DNA from 2 places in the Peribacillus phoenicis genome. Region 1 is predicted to be linked to the other one. Evidence: riboswitches for the same ligand, from Rfam matches in the RefSeq annotation. Region 1 holds a riboswitch; the other holds the start of a gene.
The links. Region 1 has a riboswitch for FMN ahead of ABC374_RS15405 (ECF transporter S component). Riboswitches for the same ligand answer to the same signal wherever they lie in the genome.

Region 1 (11,584 bases):
ATTTCAATTGCAATGGAGCCACTCATTTTAAAGCTGAGTTCTTCGCATGCTTCTTCGACCATATCCTGAAATAGCTTGTGGACCTTTAAGGAATTCCCTAAAATATCTTCTTTGGTAATGCCTCTATCAATTAAATCATCAAGGGTCAAAAAAATCTTGATTTTATTATTAGTTAATCGCTCCAGCTTCATAAAAAAATGCCCCCTGGTTACCATCTTCATACATCATATGAAGCCTTGGTCGCAGGGTGCATATCCATTATTTCACCAGCCATTCCTCCCATTTAGATTGCGTGTCCCCCATTAAAACTTCGCTGAAGGCCGTACGGTTTTCTTCGGAAATAAGGCTCAGCGCCGCGCCGCCAAGACCCACCTTCAACTCCGGGAAATCCTTTATTAACGCTTCAACCAGCATGAATGTTCCATCAAGATTCTCTTTCAGTGAACATGACATGAATAGGTATGAGGGCTTTATGATGTTTAAAACGGTGAAAAGGTCCTTATCAGCAATGGATTCACCTAAATAAATGGTTTCATACCCTTTCCGCTTCAAAAAAATGGTGAAGACCAACAGTCCAAATTCATGTTTTTCACCGGGAGCACAAACGGTAAGGGCTTTCGGAAGGAAACCATTAGTCGGAATCGCATGCATGACTGAACTGATCCTGGATTTTAGGATGTTCGACGCAAAGTGTTCATGAGCGGAAGTAATTTCTCCCCTTTCCCACTTATCCCCTATCTGAACCAATATTGAACCGAGTATTTCAACTATGGTTTGTTCGATTGTATACATACTGAATGCTTGGCTTATCAGCATATGGGCTTTATTTTCATTGAAATTTAATAGAGCTTCGATCAATTCATCCGATAACTTAACCGTTTGTTCATCCTTACGGTTCGTTTCAGGAACTCCAATCGCTTTAGTGCCAGTACTTTCGAGAAGTGAAACGGCTTGGCTTATTGTAAAACCTTGCTCTGTTTTATTGATGAGCCACTTAAGGATTTGCAGATGTTTTTCTGTATAAAGCCGGTGCCCTGATTCATTCCTGACAGGCTCGATAAATTTATAGCGCCTTTCCCATGCCCTTAGGGTTCCCGGCTGAATGTCCAGCAGTTTTGAAACTGCCTTTATATTATATTTACCTTCTTGCATGGTTTTACAAGGCCTCCAATAACTGTACGATCATTTGTTGAAATTATAGTGGATTTTTCAAAGTCTGTAAAATCCCGATATGCTCGTCTAAAAGCAGCCTAATAGGTTTTTTCCACCGCTTCGCCTATTTCAGTGTCCGTCCCCCTTTTCAGGGTGAACAGGTGCGTTTCCGGCTTAGCCTCAAGCCTTAAAGGCACTGCGCTTGTCCCATAGCCATTACTCGTCATATATAAGCAATCCCCCTCTTTTTTAATGCTGCCGATCTGATAGGGCCCGAATCCGAATATGCGAATCTGCCCGCCATGGGTGTGACCTGACAGGACAAAACGAATATGGTGTTCCGGAGTCAACTGATTTTTGACCAATGGATTATGGCTCACCAAAATCCGAAAACCTTCATTCCCGCAATCCGACAGTGCAAGGTCAAGCCTATCACGTTCTTCCGATATATCATCAATGCCCAAAAGAGCTATTTTACTGCCATTTTGAGACTCAAAGGAAACAGCTGTATTATCAAGGATTTTCACACCATGTTTCAGAAGAGTCGCATCCAGTTCATGGAAGTCTCCTTCATAATCATTATTTCCCCAAACAAAATAAAGGGGGCCAAGTTCTTTTAGTTTCAATATATTTTTTTCCACACGTTCTAAGGGAACCCCGCTTTCCCTAATGTCACCGCCGATTATCACCAAGTCTGCCTTGTCACGAACTTCCTCAATTAATTTATCCGCAACAATCCGTCGATGAAGATCGGAAATGAAAAAAATCCGAACATCGCCAAAGCCTTCTGGAAAGTCTTTGAAATATAAGTCTTGAAAAATCACCCTATCTTGCATAGCCGTACGCCACATGTAAATGACCGTGGCAAATGACAGCAGAATGATGACTAAAAATAATCCAGATAACCAATACATCTTAGTTAAACCTTCTTTCCATCCTTATCCCAAACGTACTTTCATATAACCATAAAACCAAATTACCCGCAATTAAATATGATTTAACGCGCCCATCATTTATTTTCATGATATAAGTTAATATCATAATTCTTCTTCATCATTTCAAAAACCTTATGGCGATTTTTCCATTCTTCCTCTTTTTCCCATAATTGCTTACTTTTATTAATGATTTCACAGCGTAGCAGTTGAAACTCCTTCTCAGCTTTATCAAGCTTTTTTTTAATTAAAACCATATATCCGTATAGGCCAATTGCTGCCGCCAAAAAAAGGAAATGGCTAAAATGATCGACGAAAACACTAAACATACTGAAAAAGGAATAGGAATAAGGTACAACGATATATAAATAAAGATAAATCATAAAAAGGGCAGCAACAATCATGGTTGCCCATAAGCTTTGCAGGTGCTTCTTTTTAAGTGCCTCGAATTTTTTCTTTCGATCCACGACATTCTGCAGCATTTGTTTTGTTGCTTGATCCGTTTTCTCATCCAATAAAATGATTGTCGATTCCATCGCATTTCCCCCTCTACTCTTTTCAAATCATGATATGAAAGAATAGAGGAAAAAATGATTAAGTACCTGTCACGTTTGGCTTCATACCGGGCCAAGTCAAGCAATTTTAAAAACACCCTGCCTATAAAGACAGAGTGCCATCGTTATTTCTTGATCGGAATTTTCAATACTTGCCCTTTGGAAATTTCATTGCCATTCAGCCCATTCCACTCCTTGATCAGAGCAATCCCTTCCTGGGATTTGTAGTAGTTCATGGAAATGCGAAATAATGTTTCTTGACCTTGAACAGTATGTAAGACAACTTTGTATCCCTCTTTATCCGTTTTCGCGGCTTGAACATTTTCGGCAGATTTTTTCTTATCTGCTGCTTCCTTCTTTGCTTTTTCGTCAGCTATTTGCTGTGCTTTGGCTTTTTCTTCAGCCTCTTGCTCCCCTTTGGCCTTTTCCTCAGCTTCTTGCTTCGCTTTGGCTTTAGCCTCTTGCTCCGCTTTGGCCTTTTCCTCAGCTTCTTGCTCCGCTTTGGCCTTTTCTTCAGCTTCTTGCTTCGCTTTGGCTTTAGCCTCTGCTTCTTCTTTTTCCTTCTCCTCGTCAGCCTTTGCCGACTCTTTTCCCTTTAAATCTTCTGCCGTTGCTGTAGTAGGAATCGATTCTTTATCTTCCTCTTTTAAGACGACTTGGTCATTTTTCGTAACAGGTACAGGCCTATCCTGCAGATATGTATAAAGGGTATAAAATCCAATTGGAAGCAAAATAAAAAATAACGCTAATAATTGTATCATTGGGAACTTAATCTTCGCTTTACTTTTTTTCTTTTTATTCTGGTGGACTTTGCTGCGCTTGGGCAATGATGATTTAGCCTTCTGACGTTCAATTCGCGAACGAAGTTCACCAGCCTGATCATTTTCTTTTTCATTCTTTTGTACCCGGCTCATTCAAGTCACCCCCTTTCTTGCTCAACCCTCTTTGCTTTTTGTTCCTGATTAAAATACCAAGGATAAAGTCAATCAAAAAGTGGGCCGTAATCGTCACGATGATATTATTAGTCATTTCAAATAGAAAACCGATAAAGAAGCTCAAAACCAAAACATTTAAAAATAAAAACCAATTAAAAAGGTAACGATAATGAACGGCTGCAAAAATGAGGCTCGTAAGAAGCAAACCAAAATGTGTTTGCAGCACTCCACGGAATAATAATTCTTCGCATATCGCTACCACTAAAGCTACGACAAAAATCATCGGGTATGACAAATTACTGAAAATGCGTTCGTTAATACCACCATCATCCTGATAGGAAGAGGGTGTCACTTTCATAAGCAATAAGTCTAATAGCACGACAATGACTCCTGCGGGAATTCCAATCAGCAAAATGTTCAGGTCATCATAGATAAATAAGTCGAAAAAGGCAGAACGGTCTTTAAATAAAATAATACCTAAAAAGATGGCTAACGTTAAGAGAATAATTTGTGTAAGAAACAAATTATATAGCAACTGTTTATCTGTAAGTTGTTTAATCATTTCAGCTTGCTTATTTTTCATTGCCATTTTCCTTCTTTAATAAGATATAAGCCAATTCCTTTTTCCACGAGGAAAAGGAATTAACCGGATCCACCTTGACTTCCGGCCATACATCAACCATTTTTTCGGTATCCATCCCACAAATATCACAGCAGATAGGATTCACTTCCCGATGCTCTTCTCCAAAGTAGTCCAGTATTCCTAAACGTCGACATTCCGGTGCATAGATCCAGTGCAGGAATTTATGCAGTTTTTCTTGATTCCTGGATTTCCTCTTTTGACAATACTCTTTCATCTCAGCCACTTGATTCTGGTTATTGCCCGTAATAAACTGGGTAAAAAAACGCAGCTGGACTTCGTTTAACGAAAAGGATTGAGATAGCTGTTCTTTTTCTGAGAGGGTCAAATTCCCCGGCATCTTTTGTGATGCATTAAGGAATGAACATACACCATCGATTTGCGAATCCGAAGGCAACTGTTGCTCCATCAAATGCAGCGGAAGCCCTTCATCCCCTTCGCTATATAATAAGACAGCCACACTTTGCTTCCGATCCCGTCCCGCCCTGCCTATCTCTTGAAGATATGATTCCATCGTCGATGGGATATGAAAATGGATAACATATCTGACATCGGATTTATTCACACCCATTCCAAAAGCACTTGTTGCACATATAATCTTTAACTGGCCGGAAATGAATTGCTGCTGAATGAGCAACCTTTGTTCCTGTTCCATTCCACCGTGATAATAATTGACACTATCGATCCCGTTTTCCTGTAAAAACCCTGTGACATATTCTGCCACCTTTTTAGAGGAAAAATAAATAATCCCGCTTCCGGTAAATTTCCTGACAAGCTCCAGCACACGTGCTAGCTTCTCATCGTAGCTGAACATTCGCTCGACAATAATTGAAATATTTTCCCGATCAACAGAAGAGACCGTTTCATTGACCGGCTCAATATTGAGTTTACCAACGATGTCCCTCCGGACCTCATCGGTTGCAGTTGCTGTCAGGGCAAGAGTCAACGGATTGCTCAATTCACGCCTCACTTCTCCTAAATTCAAATAATCCGGACGGAAATCATACCCCCATTGTGAGATGCAGTGTGCTTCATCTATGACGAACAAGCCTATATCTATGGATTTCAAGGATTTTATCACACCATCCAAGCTTAGCATTTCAGGAGATAAAAAGATAAAACGATAACTATGCAACCGGTCGAAAGCTTTCCTTTTTTGATTTAATGTCAAAAAAGAGTTGAGGGTCAATACACTTTTTTCGCCACTCATCTTCAGTTGATCTGCCTGATCCTGCATTAATGATAATAACGGGGAGACAATTAGGACAGTCTTATTAAAAAGATAAGCCGGCAGCTGGTAACATAATGATTTACCTGATCCGGTCGGTAGCATCGCTAAGGTATGATTGCCGGACATCAATGATTCAACCACTTCCTTTTGTCCAGGACGGAATTCATCAAAACCGAATTTTTCTTTGAGGACTCGTTCTATATTCATCATCACTCACCTATTTTCGCAAGTACAAGTCTTATTTGGAAAAAGCTTATCTGTTTATTATCGACCATCTGCTTGATTGCTTTAAGCTTTTTCGTTCCAAGTTCCTTAATTGCTTCAGCAATTTTCCGCTCATCCTCGATAGTCACATAATCTGAAATCGGAAAACTCTTGTCCGATAAGACAATTTCTACGAGGTGATCTTCGATGGTGTTGACTTTCAATCTGCGGATTTCAGCTATTTCACCCAGACTTTTCCCTTCCTGGATGTATCGTAAAGTAGTCTTTGTAGATTGTGTCAAATGAGGATTCCCACTACTTTTCCAATCATTTGTTAATGTGGACAAGAGAGGGTAATCCTTTCCCGTTTCCATTTCAGCAAGCATTTGATGCAATGAGTCAAGGAAAGTAAAGCGAACATACTCTTCTTCTACGTCTTTCCTTTTTGCAATCTGTTCAAAGGTAAGTCCAATCCTGTTAATCCCGGTTATTTTCAAAATGAAAATGTCTCGTTTCATATCACTTTGACTTTCTAAAAGGGCTATCAATTCATCATATAGGTGTTGGGCAATCAACGCTCGATCCTGACGATTGGCATGTAAAAATTCCTTTACGAAGAATTGGATTTTAGGATTTCTTTGTATCGGATAAAAACGTCTTTCATTGTGGACAATATGGGATATGGTTTGAATGAGTAAGTTTAACCTTCCCCAGAAAACCGGGGTGATATTGTGATACTTCCAACCATTTATATACGCCGGAAAAGGATTATTTTTAAAGTAATCGACTAATATTCCCTCTCCTTGCATACTAATTTCATATGCATCTGGTTTATCTGTTAAATTAATCAAGTCATGCTTAAGTAAATGTTCAATGTTTTGATTTAATTGCTGACGGGTAAATCGAGGTATTGTCCCAAAAATATCCGTTAGCCCGAATAAATGGGCATCCTGGATTGTTTGTGACGATTTCTTCCCCTGCAGCATATGGTATATAGCATAAATGGAGCGTTCGCCTTGAAATTTTTTTATCGCATATAGAATGATGGCCTGTAGATAATTATTCATGGGACTCACATCCTTGTTTCATTTAACCAATAAACCCATTGTAACAAATAACTGCAAAAATCGCCGTTATTATTAATGAATACAAGGGAAATTATGTGACTAAATGACGAATCATGGAAAGAACCAAGTTAATTGTATCGATGTTTTCCGTTGACATTGTGCTACATGATAGTTATTATCAATACAATTTCTATTGAAAAGTTTGGCATTGGGTCTTACAATAAGAAAGAGATAATAATCTGAAATAAAAAGATTATCAGTTGTCAATCAACTTAGGAGGGGTTATATTCATGGCTAAATTTACTATTGTGGATAAAGAAACATGCATAGCTTGTGGGGCTTGCGGAGCAGCGGCACCAGATATATATGATTACGATGACGAAGGGATTGCATTTGTTACCCTTGACGATAACGAGGGAATCGTTGAAATTCCTGATGTACTTATAGATGACATGATGGATGCATTTGAAGGATGCCCAACGGATTCTATTAAAGTTGCTGATGAGGCATTTGACGGAGATGCACTTAAATTCGAATAACGTACAAGCCATTTTCAATCGAAAATGGCTTTTCTTTTGCCATCTCCCCATACCAAAATTAATCAGGCATAAAAAAACAACCGAATACGAATATCGGTTGTTTTTTTATTTCTATCGTCAATGCCATTAAGCATTTTTATATAATGTTTGCTTATTGATCCATGTCTGTAATTTAATGAACAGCAACATGAATACAGATGTGATGAGTACGCCTTTTATCACATTGAAAGGCAAGATTGCCGTCGTAACGAGCTTTCTTGACTCTGGTGCCGACATTGCATCCCATCCCATAAAGAAAGTATAAGCCGGTAAAAAGACATAATAGTTTAAAACACTCATGAATACTGCCATGGAAACTGTCCCCGCAAGTAAAGCGAATGTCATCCCTTTTTTTGAATTGATTTTCTGAAATACATAATAAGTCGGCAAGACAAACAGTATTCCGGCTATAAAGTTAGCGATATGCCCCACAGGTACAGCAGTCAAGGTCCCTGTCATGACTAAATCCAATAGGTTCTTAATGAACTCGACTAGAATTCCAGCCATCGGTCCGAAAATTAATGCCGCCATCAGTGCTGGTATGTCGCTAAAATCAACATTGAGAAAAGGCGGGAATCCCGGAAACGGGAAATTTAAAAGCATCAATAAATAAGAAATGCTTCCCATCATGGCAAGTGTGACCGTTTTTTTCACTTTGTTCTTTTTCATAGGTCTCTCTCCTTCTTTTCCGATCTACCTGAAAAAGAGGTTAGGGTTCCAAAATATGTTGATGCTCAATAAAAAAACCTTTAATTCCAATAGAATTAAAGGGATAAATTAAAGGTTACATCAAACAAACGTTCAGCAAATAACTGTTGAAACGCACTCAGGAACCTCCATCTTCTCCCATCCAGACTATACTGTCGGCTTTGGAATCGCACCAAATCCTGCCTTGTAAGGCTCGCGGGCTTAGAAGAGGAATTTCCTTCATCACCGCCGGTGGGGAATTTCGCCCCGCCCCGAAGATAGATCTATAAAATTTTTTATACTTCCCATTATATCTGAATTACCTGTTTTTTGATAGCACTTTTTTTCTCAGTTGATTCATTCAGGATGAATATCGATCGTCACAGTGAATGGCTTAAAACAAATAGTGGAGGCACAAAATTAAAATTCATAATATTGAAAATTATTTTTTATATTATTCAATCCTTGATGAAGCCATTTATATCGCGACATTAAACAGATGATCAGAAGATAACCATCCTATTAAGCGCTTACATCCAGTTAAGCCAAATTGACATATTCAGCATTTCAATTGTAAAATTAACTGAAATTTAAGATAATTTTTTCCTAGGAAGGTGTTTAGACGTGTATCGGATTTTAGTAGCAGACGCCATTAAACCAGAAGGACTCGGACCGCTATCTGAGGCATCCAATATTCATCTCATTCAAAAGACCGTAGAGGAAGCTGCAAACGAACTTGATCAGATTGATGCAATTCTTGTAAGAAGTGCTACGAAGGTTTCGGAGGATTTAATGAACCGTATGCCGCAGCTAAAAATTATAGCACGCGCTGGTGTCGGTGTTGATAACATAGATATCCCCTCGGCGACAAAACGCGGGATTGTCGTGGTTAATGCACCTGACGGCAACACCATTTCAACAGCGGAACATACATTCGCCATGATGGCTTCATTAATGCGCCACATTCCGCAAGCTTATGCTTCACTGAAGAATGGGGAGTGGAAACGTTCTTCATATACGGGTACTGAACTGCGTGGTAAAACATTAGGAATAGTTGGCTTTGGACGTATCGGAGGGGAAATTGCCAAACGCGCTAAGGTATTCGGCATGGATGTCATTGTCTATGATCCGTTCCTTACTGTCGATCGTGCAAAGAAAATGTCCGTAACGGCCCTGCCGTTAGATGAATTGCTTCCTAAAGCAGACATCATTACTGTTCATACACCACTTACGAATGAAACAAGAGGATTAATCAATAAAGAAAAACTGCTTACCTGTAAAAAAGGGGTTTATGTACTGAACTGCGCCCGGGGCGGTATTCTGGACGAAGATGATTTATATGAAATGTTAGTTCAAGGACATGTTGGAGGGGCTGCACTGGACGTTTTCGTCGAAGAACCTCCACTTGGCCATAAACTGCTTGAATTGGATAGCGTCATTGCTACACCGCATCTGGGTGCTTCCACTAAAGAAGCCCAATTAAATGTTGCCGTACAGGTTGCCCAAGAAGTATTGACCTTTTTCGAAGGAAATCCAGTCTCAAGTTCGATCAACCTTCCAGCCATATCTAAAGAAGTGTTTGAAAAGGTACAGCCATTCTATCAACTTGTTCAGCAAATGGGATCCATTGCTTCTCAGTGCATGAATGAAGGAATTCAGGAAATCTCCGTTACGTATGCAGGTGAATCATTGGATTTCGATACAGCGATTCTTACAAAAAGTCTAATCTCTGGATTTTTCAGATCAAGAGTCGATGCATCAGTCAATGAAGTGAATGCCTTGTTGATCGCAAAAGAGCGTGGCATAACCGTTGGTGAAAAAATCTCTACAGACTCTTTAGGTTACTCGAATTTGATCAGCCTTAAAGTAAAAGGTGACCACCGTGAATTAACAATCAGTGGGACGTATATCGAAAATTACGGTTCTCGAATTGTAAGTTTGAATGGTTTCAAAATCGACTTTCATCCAGAACCGAATTTACTTTATATCCAGCATACCGATAAACCTGGTGTAATCGGTAACGTAGGTAAGGTCCTGGGTGATCACGGAGTGAATATCGCCACCATGCAGGTTGGCCGAAAAGAAGCTGGCGGGGAAGCCATCATGGTTTTGAGCTTCGATTTACCATTGGAAGATAACATGAAACAATTTTTAATGGAAACAGAAGAAATTACGTTTATGGCCCGTATTTCATTATAAGAAAAAAAGTGCCCGTCAGCGCGGGCACTTTTTTCTTAATGCAAGGGGCTTTTGCCAAATAGTCAGGGTGTTGATAACGTACCATCATTTAGTCTTGGCTTCCTGCATCAATTCACCTGGTTCGGTGCTTCGGGCACCAATATGTCTTCAGTTAAATTCAGCTGGCCCACCTCTTCAATAGGAGCATTTTCAAATTTCACTTTTTCAAAGCCAAAATCCTTAGCTATGAAGAGTATGGCTTCTAAAGCTTGAAGGGATTCCTCACTATTTTCAATAGCAGCTTGATCTGATAATTGAATGATCACAAGATTTCCATTAGAGCTTATCCTTTCCCAGTTCAGGTCAGGCGGGATTGCAGGTGAAATTCCCTCGATGTCTGCCTCCCCTTTTCCAGCTTGCAGCGCCTCCTCAAAGTCCTGATATCCCATATTGCTTGGAACAAGAAACCTTGGGGAGGACTCATCCTTTTGGTAAAGCAGGTATGTGCGATTTTTTTGATGAGGTATATCCACCTCCTTTAAATATCCCGCATGCGCAAACATCGCACCTTGCTTACCATCTGTAGAAAATGTCATTTTCTCTATATTATTATAGGAAAGCGTTACCTCCATCGAATGGAGAAAAAGTGTATCTTCATCCAATAGTTGGCTTTTTTCTTGAAAATCAATATGAGCAGTTGCCGTATCGTTTCCTTGGCTTATCTTTATATCAAGTGGAAAATAGTCAGATAGCCCATATCGCTCTTCATTAATATCGGACATTTGATTAACTAACTGTTTCAATGTATCATTTTGATCATAATGTTTGAGTTTCATTGAAACGGGAACGATGAAATTCATTTGATCATCTGGGATACCCATCGTAATGATCGATGCATTGTTTAGGTCATCTTGATAGATCGCTTGTGCAAAGTTTTTTTCCTTTTTCCCTTTTCCGGGTTCCATTTCTGAAACCTCGTCTTTGGATTCGATTTTTGCTTGCTTACTCGAAAACTCTTGATAATCCTGTTTATCTTCTGGAGGATTTTCTTTGTTGCTTGCATCCTGCCGTTCATGATCTGCCGTTTCCTTATTTTCAGATAGAGATAATTTCCCACTACTGCCGCTGCCTTCTTGACTTGTCGTTCCTTTTTTTTCAATAATTAACGATGATGCCAAAACAACCATTAAGCATAAGGAGGCAACACCCGCAATTAGAGGTATCCAGTGTTTCTTTCTCTTTTTATCATGTATTCTCGCAAACACCTCTGACTTGGTTCGGTCATCTTTAAATTTCGGAAGCTCTCGGAGCAAGTCTTCAATTTCGCTTTCTTTCCAACGGGATCTTCTCAATGCGGTGGCCCTCCTTTCCTGATAAATCCTCCATCAACTTTTTAATAGCCTTCAAAGCACGGTGCTGGGTTGTT
Region 2 (11,584 bases), 3.0 Mb from region 1:
TTTTCGTTATCTTCATCAACCGATAGATCAGTAACGATCAATGTATCTTCAAGCTTGGCTTGCTCAAGAAATGCTCCTACGTTCTGATTGAGGCGACCAATTGAATTATAACTTACCACTACTTCTTCTCCGAAGGCCAACTTAGCTATAATGCCGCAGCCGACTCCATCTAAATCATTATGTGTAAAGAGATGGTACACACAAACCCCTCCTAGTAACTAATAAATTTACTTTTCCCTAAAGACATGAATTTCAATTGCAATCTTTACAATTGTAGCATAATCATATCCGCATATTTTATCATGCTTCCATTGCGTGATGCTTTTGTTCGTTTTTTTTTTGAAAAATTCCCTAATGATTCTTTATTTTCCATAATTTATACGTATATATAAGGAAAACACATTACTTTGAAACCGAGATATTTTCATTAAAGGGATTTCGGTGAGTGTCGATGAGCAGCATTTCCTAATCGATCAATGGCTAGGAACTTTACGAACTTTAAAGAATTGCTTAATGGTTTAAGAAGGGCTGACTCAATCAGACCCAAGATCCAGTACATCAAAAAAAGCCGCAGGAATGTTATTCCATGCGGCTTCCTTATGTGAAATCACTGTTCTATCAATTTTCCAAGGTTGGCCATTTCAATGGCACTAACGGCCGCTTCATAGCCTTTGTTACCTGATTTTGTTCCAGCACGTTCAATGGCTTGTTCAATATTTTCAGTTGTCAGCAAACCGAAGATAACCGGTACACCCGTTTCCAAGGAAACGGAAGCCATGCCTTTAGCTGCTTCATTACAGACATAATCATAATGTGAAGTGGCACCCCTGATTACCGTTCCAAGACCGATTACCGCATCATATTTACCTGTATTCACAAGTTTCTTAGCAATTAACGGAAGTTCAAAAGCACCCGGGACCCAAGCGATGTCAACATCATTCTCATCTACGCCATGACGCTTAAGACCATCCAATGCCCCTCCTAAAAGCTTACTTGTGATAAACTCATTAAATCTTCCTACCACAATGCCGACTTTCAATCCTGATCCGATTAATTGTGCTTCAATAGTTTTCCCCATGTCCAATTCCTCCTAATTTTTAAAAACAATATTATTTTTTGTTCTGTTAAGATGTAATTCCTTAAATCCTCAAGCTTTAGGGATGTTCAGTTCAAGCTCCTGTTTCCCGATCGTATCATTTTGTTGAAGATAGCGAATCAAATCGGCTATCGTAATGAATTTCAGATTGAATTTATCAGCGATGACTTCTAAATCGGATACCCGGGCCATCGATCCATCTTCATTCATGATTTCACAAATGACACCAGCTGGAGCGGCACCGCATAACTTCGCCAAGTCCACCGATGCCTCTGTATGTCCTGCCCTCCTTAATACGCCACCTTCTTTTGCGACTATCGGGAAAGTGTGACCAGGCCTTTGGAAATCTTCAGCGACCGAATCTTCATTAAGAAGCTCAAGGATGGTCAAGGACCTTTCAAAAGCACTGATTCCTGTAGAGGTGCTTTTATGATCGACACTTACCGTAAAAGCAGTGCCATGATGATCGGTATTTTCTCCTACCATAGGATGCAGTTTCAATTTCGCTGCCAGTTCTTCAGTGATGGTTGTACAAATCAAACCACGTCCATGAGTCGCCATGAAATTAATCGCTTCCGGTGTCGCCTTTTCGGCCAGCACTACAAAATCCCCTTCATTTTCACGGTCTTCATCATCGGATACGATTACTACCTTGCCAGCCTTCAAATCTTCTATCGCTTCTTCTATTGTATGGAACATCATTACACCGCCCTTTTATTAGAATCCATGCTCTGCCAAAAACTCTAAATTCAGTCCTGGTTTTGGATTGCCATTTTTCATTTGATGTATTATATATTTCCCTATCATGTCGTTTTCGATGTTAACAATATCGCCAGCCGCTTTTTGTCCCAATATGGTGTCCTGATGAGTCAATGGAATCAGTGATACAGTCAATAGGTTCCTTTCGATCCCAAATATCGTCAAGCTCGTTCCATCAATGGCCACGGAGCCTTTTGGAATGCAAAAGGCACTGAGCCCCTCTTCCAATTGGATTACATAATATACGGCATTTTCTTTCCGTTCTTTTTTTATGATCGTTCCGGTTCCGTCGATATGACCTGAAACAAAATGACCGCCAAACCTTCCCTGTGCACTCATGGCTCGTTCAAGATTCACAGGTGATCCCAATTTCAATGTCCGGATCGAGGAAGCTTTGACCGTTTCCGGCATCACGTCGACCGTAAACAAACTTTTCGTGAAGGACGTTACCGTTAAGCAGACCCCGTTTACTGAAATACTATCCCCCAGATGAACATCTTGAAGGATTTTTTCAGAACGAATCGATAACTCCATACTGCTTTTTCCTTTTTTCATGGAATGTACGGTACCGATATCCTCAATGATTCCCGTAAACATGTTTTTCCCCCTTTTATAAAATATAAAAAACCCCTTAGGATGACCTAAGGAGTTAGCAGGAGAAATGAGTGAAAAAAATTGTATACCTAAAAAGCCTAATATTTTCATTTTTGAAAAATTAGGCGTACGTATACACTTGGGTTCCACACGTCCTTCTCCCATCCAGACTTTACTGTCGGCTTTGGAATCTCACCAAATCCTGCCTTTAACAGGCTCGCGGGCTTAGAATTTCTTCATCACCGCCGGTTGGGATTTTCACCCGACCCCGAAGGACTAAAATAATATGAATCTTTGAATATTTTATCACCATAAAGTGAAGATGTAAAATTTCTAACCTTAAATGGTTCAATTGTTACAGAAACTTCCTCCCTTTATGAAAAATCGACCCCCAAGTCCCCGATGTGCTCCAAAGAGGTTAATCAGGCTAAATTTGTGGAATAGGGATAGAGAATCACAATTCATATAAGGAGGAAGCCCTAATGCTTATTTCCATCATCAACTTGATTTTCTATCTGTTCGTCGTCACGATGAATTTTTTAGCTAATTTCCTGCCATTGAACGGCCAGACATCAGGAGAGATTTCCGATAAACTTGATGTCCTTTTCACTCCTGCCGGATATGTATTTTCCATATGGGGCTTGATCTATTTCCTGCTCGCCATCTGGGTATTCAGGCAGTTCTTAAGCAAACATCAAAACAGCCCTGCTTATAAGGCATCCTTCCCTTGGTTCGCTTTAAGCTGTGTCTTAAATGGAGCTTGGCTTTTGGCTTGGCACTATGAACACTTTTTGTTATCCGTATTCATTATCATTGCTCTTTTGGCTACTTTAATGGTCATTTATACAAGCATAAAAAAGGTGGAGCACACTCCTTTCGACCTATTTCCGTTTTCCGTTTATACAGGCTGGGTAAGTGTTGCAACGATCGCTGACATTTCTTATTACCTCACGTATATCAAATGGGACGGCTTTGGGGTTTCAAGTTTAGCCTGGACGATCGTCCTGCTGATTGCAGCAACAATCCTGGCTTTTGTCTTTGCAGGTAAAAACCGGGATTGGTGCTATCCTCTCGTATTCGTTTGGGCGTTCATAGGCATCGGGATACGAAATAGCTCCGCCTATCCGGTAATTACGGACATTTCTTATATCCTGGCTGTCTTCACTTTTGTCGTATCCATCACCATCTTCATTAAAAATAGAAGAAAAATGGTAGCTTAAAATGCTTGCTGAAGATCTTGCCAGACATCCTGCCAAGCTTCTAGGCCAACTGAGAGACGGACCAGCTGGTCACTGATGCCCATTTGTTTCCGTGAATCTTCAGGAACGGCAGAGTGCGTCATGGTAGCGGGATGCTGGATCAATGTTTCGGCATCCCCAAGACTTACGGCAATTTTGATTAGTTTCAATTTATTGAGGAATTTCTGTGCATCCTGTTTTGTGCCATGCAATTCGAAAGAGATAAGGCCGCCGCCATGTTTCATCTGTTTGTGCATTATATAATGGTCCGGTGAAGCTTCATCACCTGGATAATATACCTTTTTCACCTTTGGATGTTTCTTAAGTTCATGAAAGATTTCCATTGCATTGGCCGAATGACGGTCCATCCTGACAGGCAAGGTCTTTAACCCCCGCAATAGTAACCAAGCATCGAAAGGTGAAATGATTCCACCGATATCCTTCTGTGTAGTCCCAGCTACCTGATTCATGAATTCCTTCTTACCTACGACAAGTCCTGCAACGACATCCCCATGCCCGCAAAGATATTTCGTAGCGCTATGAAGGACGATATCACAGCCATACTCAAGCGGTCTCTGTAGGTATGGCGTCGAAAACGTATTATCCACTACGACCGTCACATTATATTCCTTCGCAACTTTCACCACCATCTGTAAGTCAATCATTTTCATCGTCGGATTGATCGGGGTTTCTACATAGATGCAGGTCGTTTCCGGCCGGATCATTTTCCTTACCTGTTCTTCTGTATCCATTTCACAAAAATCATGAGTGATGCGGTATTTATTTTTCATTAGCTGCAGGAGGCCAAATGTACAACCATATAACCCCTGTGAGCACAGGATGTGGTCATCTGTTTTCGTTAACGCAAAAAGCACAGCTGAAACGGCAGCCATGCCTGAACCGAAAGCAAGGCCAGCTTCCCCGCCTTCCAAAGCGGCAATCTTTTCTTCAAGCACCTGTACCGTTGGATTTCCAAGTCGCGAATAAATATATCCATCTTCCATACCGGCAAAACGCCTCTCCCCTTGCTCGGCATTTTCGAAAGTGAATGTTGAGGTTTGGAATAAGGGTGTTGCCAAACTTCCTAAATGCTTCTTCGAGTCATATCCTTCATGGATGACTGCCGTTTCAAATTGTTTATACTTTCCTGTCATACCGTCTCCTCCTAACCTATGTCTATTGCTATCATATGTCAAAAATCCATATAAAGGAAGCGTTTTCATTCATGATTATCACCCATAAATGAACTCCTGAATTTAATATAATATGATTTCTCCGAGGGCAATAGATGAACAAGTTCAGTTGGATTCTGCAAATTGAGCAACTCTTTTTAAACCTACGGGCATTCGTAAAAAAAGGACAGCCGCCATGGCCGTCCCTTTTTGCGAATCATTCATCGACTACGATGTTTCCACCATAGAAGGTTACTCTCGTTAATGGTAGCTCAAGTTCACGAGCCATTTTTTTCAACTCTCGCTCTTCTCTTTCCGTTACGATTGAAATGACAGTGCCATCTGCACCTGCACGCCCAGTTCTCCCGGATCTATGGATATATTGTTCGATGTTGTCAGCCATATCAATATGGACGACCGCAGTAAGGCCTTTAATATCCAGCCCCCTTGCCGCTACATCCGTTGCTATCAGCATCGGGGATTTTCCGGAACGAAGCTTGCGCAGCGCTTTCTCCCTGTCGACTTTATTGGATTCGCCGTGAAGCACGCCCATCTCAATACCTTTATAGCTCAGCTTTTCATGTAAGACGCTCAGCTCTGCTATATCATTCAGGAAGGCAAGGGCCTTCACATCTTTAATTCTTGTGATTTTCTCCAGAATCTTGGACTTTTCCCGTCTCTCAACAACAAAGTAAAGATGGTCCACCTTTGATTCCATTTTTTCATGCTTATCAACCTTGATCATTTCGGGTTCATTCATGAATCCCCTTGCCGCTTTTTCCGTTTCCTCCGGCAGGGTCGCTGAAAACACCATGATTTGCCGGTCTTTTAGCGTTGTTTTGATAATATTATTGATCGTTCCCATATGCTCCGGAGTGATCAATTGGTCACCTTCATCAAGTACTATCGTCTTAACTTCATGCATCTTCAATTTCTTTTGGGCAATTAATTCGTAAATCCGTCCCGGTGTTCCAGCAATCACCTGTGGACGCTTCTTCAGTTTGTCCAACTGCCTTTTCACATTAGCACCGCCGATGAATGCTGCACCTGTAATGCCACTTCCCTCTGACCAAATGCGAATTTCTTCATTGATTTGCATGACCAGTTCTCGTGATGATGCCAAAATCAAAGCTTGGGGCGATTTTTTTTCAGGATCTATCTTTTCCAGCAAAGGCAGTAAATATGCTAATGTTTTCCCTGTACCTGTCGGTGATTCGGCCATGATATCTTTTCCCTCGACTATCACGGGAATCGCTTTCGTTTGAATCGGGGTAAGTTGTCCGAATCCGGACTTTTTCCAGACCTCTTGTATATATGGTTTTCTATCGTTTATTAATGCAGGTAATTCGCTCATATCGTTCTCCTTTAATATAAAACTTTTCCTATCTTTCATAGTACCATTTATTCTTGTCCAGTAGCCAACGGAATGCGAATTGTAACCGTCGTCCCTTTGTTTATCTCACTTTCAAAATGCATTTCCCCCTGAAGGCGATGAACGATCTTCCGGCAAATTGCAAGCCCGATCCCTGTGCCCTTTTCCTTCGTGGAGTAAAAAGGCTCACCAATCCGTTCAAGACGCTCGGGCCCCATTCCCATGCCATTATCACTCACGCTGACTACAGCTTGTCCATCGATGATTTGCAGCGAAATTTCAATTTCCCCATTATCCTTTATCGCTTCAATGCTGTTCTTTATGATATTGATTACCAACTGTTTAAGTTCAATTGAATCAGCCATAATATAAATCGGTTCGGCAGTTTTAACCCTGAACCCCATTTCGATATTATTCAAATTCGTTTCTGCTTTCATCAACGTGAATACCTGCTGTAAACTGTCGGCAAAATCGATCCTGCGAAATGCGACATCCTGTTTCTTCCCGAGAACCAAAAGTTCACTTGAGATAATATTGATTCGGTCAATTTCCTTTAACATAATATCGGAATGCAGCGGGTTTACTTCCTTGGTCATATCCATTAACTGTACGAATCCTTTTAACGATGTCAGTGGATTCCTTATCTCATGTGCGACGGCGGCAGCCAGATGTCCGATAACAGATAGCTTTTCAGACATGATCATCAATTCCTCTTCGCGCCGCAATTCAGTAATATCCCTAACGATTGCATATACCCCTAGCATTTCCGCGTGAACGATGATCGGTAAAAAGGTCACACGGAATATCCGTTTTTCATCACTGCTATTCTGGATGGTCGTTTCGAATTTAACAGCCTCCCCTTGAAGGGACTGTAAAAAGAATTCAGATACTTTATCACTTTCATTCCAGTTGAGGAGATGATTCGCATTCTTACCTTTCAAATTGTCACTATTATGACCCAACAGTTTCTCAGCTTCCGGGTTTAGCGAAACAACATTTCCTTCGAGATTAAGCTCAAGGACACAATCCGGGTTATGCTTGAACAGCGACCGATACTGTTCATCCTTCAGATTGAATTCCTGTTGGGACCTCAACATTTTACCCGTCCAATACCTGATTATGAAGTATAGGAAAAGCCCGGTTATGAAAATGAACATCCACCCTTTGGAATGTTGAAACATTGCATATATCTGAACATCTGCCCTTGCCTGTGTCATAGAGATGTAATCCGTAACGACAATCCATAAGACCCCAATGATTATATATATAAAAGCCACTTTACATGCAATTTTATGAGATTGGTTCATATTTTTTCCTTTGTATTGTTTTTGGTTTATTATTCCCAAATCACTCAAAAAAAGCCCTCATGTTTTAAACATAAGGACTCTATCGATATTGTACCATATATATTGTAATCATTGTTTTATATCGCTAAAAAATCCAGAGCATTTTAACTGGACCTTCAATGATCAAGAGAGGTTTTTAATGGCTTGATTGAATTCTTCTTCTATATCTTTTGTAGGCTTGGCCGTTAATAAGCTGAAAACGACCACCGCTATTGAACCAGCGATGAAACCAGGAATGATTTCGTATACTTCAGCGAACTTATCGATCATATCCCAGACGATCACGGTTGCCGTACCGACAATCATTCCCGCCAGGGCTCCCCATTTCGTCATTCGTTTCCAGTACAGGCTTAACAGAATGACAGGACCGAATGCCGCTCCGAAACCAGCCCATGCATAACCCACCAATTTAAGGATCGTACCGCTTGGATTAAACGCCAATAATAAGGCAATGGCAGATATCGCCAATACACCAAACCGACCTACCAGCACTAATTCCTTATCAGACGCCTTCGGCCGAATGAACTGCTTATAGAAATCATCGGTCAGGGCACTTGCCGATACTAACAGCTGAGATGCAATCGTACTCATGACCGCTGCTAAAATCGCAGCCAACAAAAAGCCTGTAATTAGGGAAGGAAACAGTTCTTTAGCTAAAATGATGAAGACGGACTCAGCATTTTTTTCCCCTAAAGGACTGCTTGTCAGGTTAAAATAAGCAATCCCCACCAACCCGGTGAACATCGCTCCGACGATGGCAAAAATCATCCAGCCCATACCGATTCGACGTGCGCTTTTCAATTCTTTAACAGATGAAACCGCCATGAATCGAACGATTATATGAGGCTGTCCGAAATAACCAAGCCCCCATGCCAGAAGAGATATGATGCCAATGGTTGATGTTCCTTCAAAAACATGCATTAAATTCGGGTTGATCGAATTTATTTCATTGAAGGTGGGATCCCAGCCACCAATATTTACAATCGTGACAACCGGTACTAGAATTAAGGCAATGAACATAATCGTACCTTGTACGAAGTCCGTCCAGCTAACAGCCAGGAATCCGCCGAATAATGTATAAAGAATAACGACGCTCGCCGTCAGCCAAATGCCCCAACGGTAATCCAAATTGAATGCCGTGCGGAAAAGCTCGCCGCCTGCTACCATACCTGAAGATGTGTAAAAGGTGAAGAAAATTAAAATGACCGATGCCGATACCACTTTTAAAACCCGGGAGCCATCCTTGAACCGATTTCCCAAAAAGTCGGGAATCGTAATCGAATTGCCGGCTACTTCCGTATATGTCCGAAGTCTTGGTGCCACGAATAGCCAGTTTAAATAAGACCCTGCACACAGGCCGACGACAATCCAGCCAGCACTCAACCCGCTTATGTACATTGCACCCGGAAGACCCATCAACAGCCAGCCGCTCATATCTGAAGCACCTGCACTCAATGCAGTTACAGCCGGGCCCAAATTCCGGCCGCCAAGCATGTAATCGGTTAAGTTTGCCGTTTTCCGATAGGCCAAATAACCAATTAACAGCATGCCGGCCATGTATATACCAATTGATATTATAATTCCGTAATCCAAAAATGAATCCCCCTAGGTTAATTTTTCATCTAGTAAGCTTATCAGAAAAAAAAACATATGTTAAGAAGTTCTTGCACCTTTCATCGATTTCACTTTCAATATAATTAAGAAAATTCATTTTATTAGATTAAATTATTAGGAGGAATACGCCATGCAATCCTATATCAATCAGCCAGATGGAGTCTTTCCCTCTGTTTGCTCTCTTGACTGTCCTGATCAATGCGGTTTACTGCTGCACAAAAAAGACGGGAAAATCATTAAAGTTCAAGGAGACCCTGATCATCCAGTCACAAAAGGGAATATTTGCAACAAAGTACGCAACATGACTGCCCGTCTATATGACCCCAATCGCTTAAAGCAGCCATTAAAGCGTATCGGTCCGAAAGGTGAAGGGAAATTCGCTCCAATCAGCTGGGTAGAGGCCATTGACATAATCACATCCAAATGGAAAGACCTGATCGAAATGCACGGTCCGGAAAGCATACTTCCCTACAGCTTTTACGGAAACATGGGCAATCTTAGCGCTGAGGGGATGGATCGCCGTTTTTTCCACAAGCTAGGTGCAAGCATGCTCGAACGTTCCATTTGTAACGCGGCTGGCTCAGTCGGATACAGCTATACAATGGGTGGTTCATTCGGCACCGACCCGGAAGAAACGATTCATACAAAGCTTTTCATCATGTGGGGCATTAACGCTGTGAGCACAAATATGCATCAAGTTACGCTTGCCCAGCAAGCCCGAAAAAACGGGGCCAAAGTAGTTGTCATTGACGTACATAAAAACCAAACCGGCAAGTGGGCGGATTGGTTCATTCCGATTCTGCCTGGTACAGATAGTGCGCTCGCCCTCGGATTAATGCATATCTTATATGCCGAGAATCTAGTCGACCAGCCCTTTCTCGATGAATACACAGTGGGTGCTGCTGAATTGCGCGAACACGTCCGCCAATATGACCCTGCGACGGTCTCCGCGATCACTGGCGTTCCAATTGATGACTTATATGAATTAGCCAGGATGTACGGCACGACAAGTCCATCATTCGTACGGATAGGCAATGGCCTGCAGCACCATGACAATGGCGGCATGGCAGTACGCACCATTGCCTGCCTGCCTGCACTTACCGGCCAATGGATGGCGGAAGGCGGCGGAGCCATCAAAGGGAATTCAGGATATCTAGCGTTTAATACAAATGCCTTAAGACGTCCTGATTTATTGCAAAATAAAGCTACCCGGACCATTAATATGAACCAAATCGGTCAAGCTCTTCTGGAAAAAGAAAACCCGATTCGCTCCATGTTTGTATACGGCTCCAACCCAGCACTTGTCGCTCCGAATGCAAATAAGGTACAGGAAGGTCTAATGCGGGAAGATCTATTCACAGTGGTCCATGATCTATTCTTAACCGAAACGGCCATGTTTGCCGACCTCGTTCTTCCTGCCACATCATCTTATGAAACGGAGGATTTTTATAATTCATACTGGCATAATTACGTCCAAATACAAAAGCCTGTAGTCGAAAAATATGGCGAATCGAAATCGAATGTTGAATTGTTCAAACTGTTGGCTGTTGGAATGGGATTTGGGGAACAAGCATTTAGAGATTCAGAGGAAGATATGATACGGCAGGCTCTGGACTTTCCCGACAACCCGCATTTGGAAAGCATAACCTATGACTCCCTTTCAAGGAATCAATTTGTCAAAGCCAAAATGCGGCCGATGTTCCCAGGCAAACTCCCGACACCAAGCGGTAAAATCGAACTTTATTCCGAACGGATGAAGCGGGATGGATACGAGCCTTTGCCAACATATACGCCAATCATTAAAGACAGCGATCTGCCATTTTTATTCATTCCGGCACCTAATCACAATTTCTTGAATTCAACCTTTTCAAATAATGCCAAACATATCTCCATGGAAAAGGAACCGAAACTGCACATGAATGCCGCTGATGCCAAAACTATGGGGATAGCCCCAGGAGATATCGTAAAAATCTGGAACGGTCGCGGTGAATGTTTGCTTACCGCTGCTCCCGGTGAAAATGTGTTACCAGGCGTTCTTGTCAGCCAAGGCTTGTGGCAGAATACGCCCGAAACAAAGCAACACATCAATTCCCTTACCCCAGATCGCCTCGCGGATATGGGTAATGGCGCCGTTTTCTTCTCAGGGCGGGTCGATCTCGAAAAAGTCCAACAAGAGTAGATCAACGTTGAGCAATCTTTGAATATAGCTGCGATTTTCGGATTATATCTCCGATTTCGGAGTTTTATCTCTGATTTTCCGGATTATATCTCTGATTCCGGAATTATATCTGCGATTTTGCGGATTATATCTCCGAGTCCGGCGTTATATCTGCGATTTTCGGATTATATCTCCGATTTTCGGATTATATCTCCGATTTCAAGAATATATCTCC

Region 2: it holds a riboswitch for FMN, as region 1 does, so the genes downstream of both, ribE (riboflavin synthase) here and ABC374_RS15405 (ECF transporter S component) in region 1, are expected to answer to the same signal.

What each region holds. Positions count from the first base shown of each region.
Region 1 covers NZ_JBDFMF010000001.1:3,148,166-3,159,749, forward strand. Annotated here, with positions in the region: gene ABC374_RS15360 (genetic competence negative regulator) at 1-191, opposite strand, end outside; gene ABC374_RS15365 (MerR family transcriptional regulator) at 259-1,152, opposite strand; gene ABC374_RS15370 (metallophosphoesterase) at 1,251-2,066, opposite strand; gene ABC374_RS15375 (YpbF family protein) at 2,162-2,620, opposite strand; gene ABC374_RS15380 (LysM peptidoglycan-binding domain-containing protein) at 2,764-3,552, opposite strand; gene ABC374_RS15385 (CPBP family glutamic-type intramembrane protease) at 3,530-4,156, opposite strand; gene ABC374_RS15390 (RecQ family ATP-dependent DNA helicase) at 4,146-5,651, opposite strand; gene ABC374_RS15395 (YpbB family protein) at 5,654-6,715, opposite strand; gene ABC374_RS15400 (ferredoxin) at 7,006-7,254, shown strand; gene ABC374_RS15405 (ECF transporter S component) at 7,381-7,962, opposite strand; FMN riboswitch at 8,128-8,264, opposite strand; gene serA (phosphoglycerate dehydrogenase) at 8,605-10,179, shown strand; gene ABC374_RS15415 (hypothetical protein) at 10,287-11,510, opposite strand; gene sigX (RNA polymerase sigma factor SigX) at 11,476-11,584, opposite strand, start outside.
Region 2 covers NZ_JBDFMF010000001.1:191,814-203,397, reverse strand. Annotated here, with positions in the region: gene ABC374_RS00990 (DHH family phosphoesterase) at 1-200, opposite strand, end outside; gene ribH (6,7-dimethyl-8-ribityllumazine synthase) at 608-1,078, opposite strand; partial or broken gene ribB (3,4-dihydroxy-2-butanone-4-phosphate synthase) at 1,157-1,795, opposite strand; gene ribE (riboflavin synthase) at 1,814-2,452, opposite strand; FMN riboswitch at 2,599-2,729, opposite strand; gene ABC374_RS00970 (TspO/MBR family protein) at 2,932-3,669, shown strand; gene megL (methionine gamma-lyase) at 3,666-4,841, opposite strand; gene ABC374_RS00960 (DEAD/DEAH box helicase) at 5,077-6,213, opposite strand; gene ABC374_RS00955 (ATP-binding protein) at 6,261-7,586, opposite strand; gene putP (sodium/proline symporter PutP) at 7,701-9,170, opposite strand; gene ABC374_RS00945 (molybdopterin oxidoreductase family protein) at 9,322-11,370, shown strand.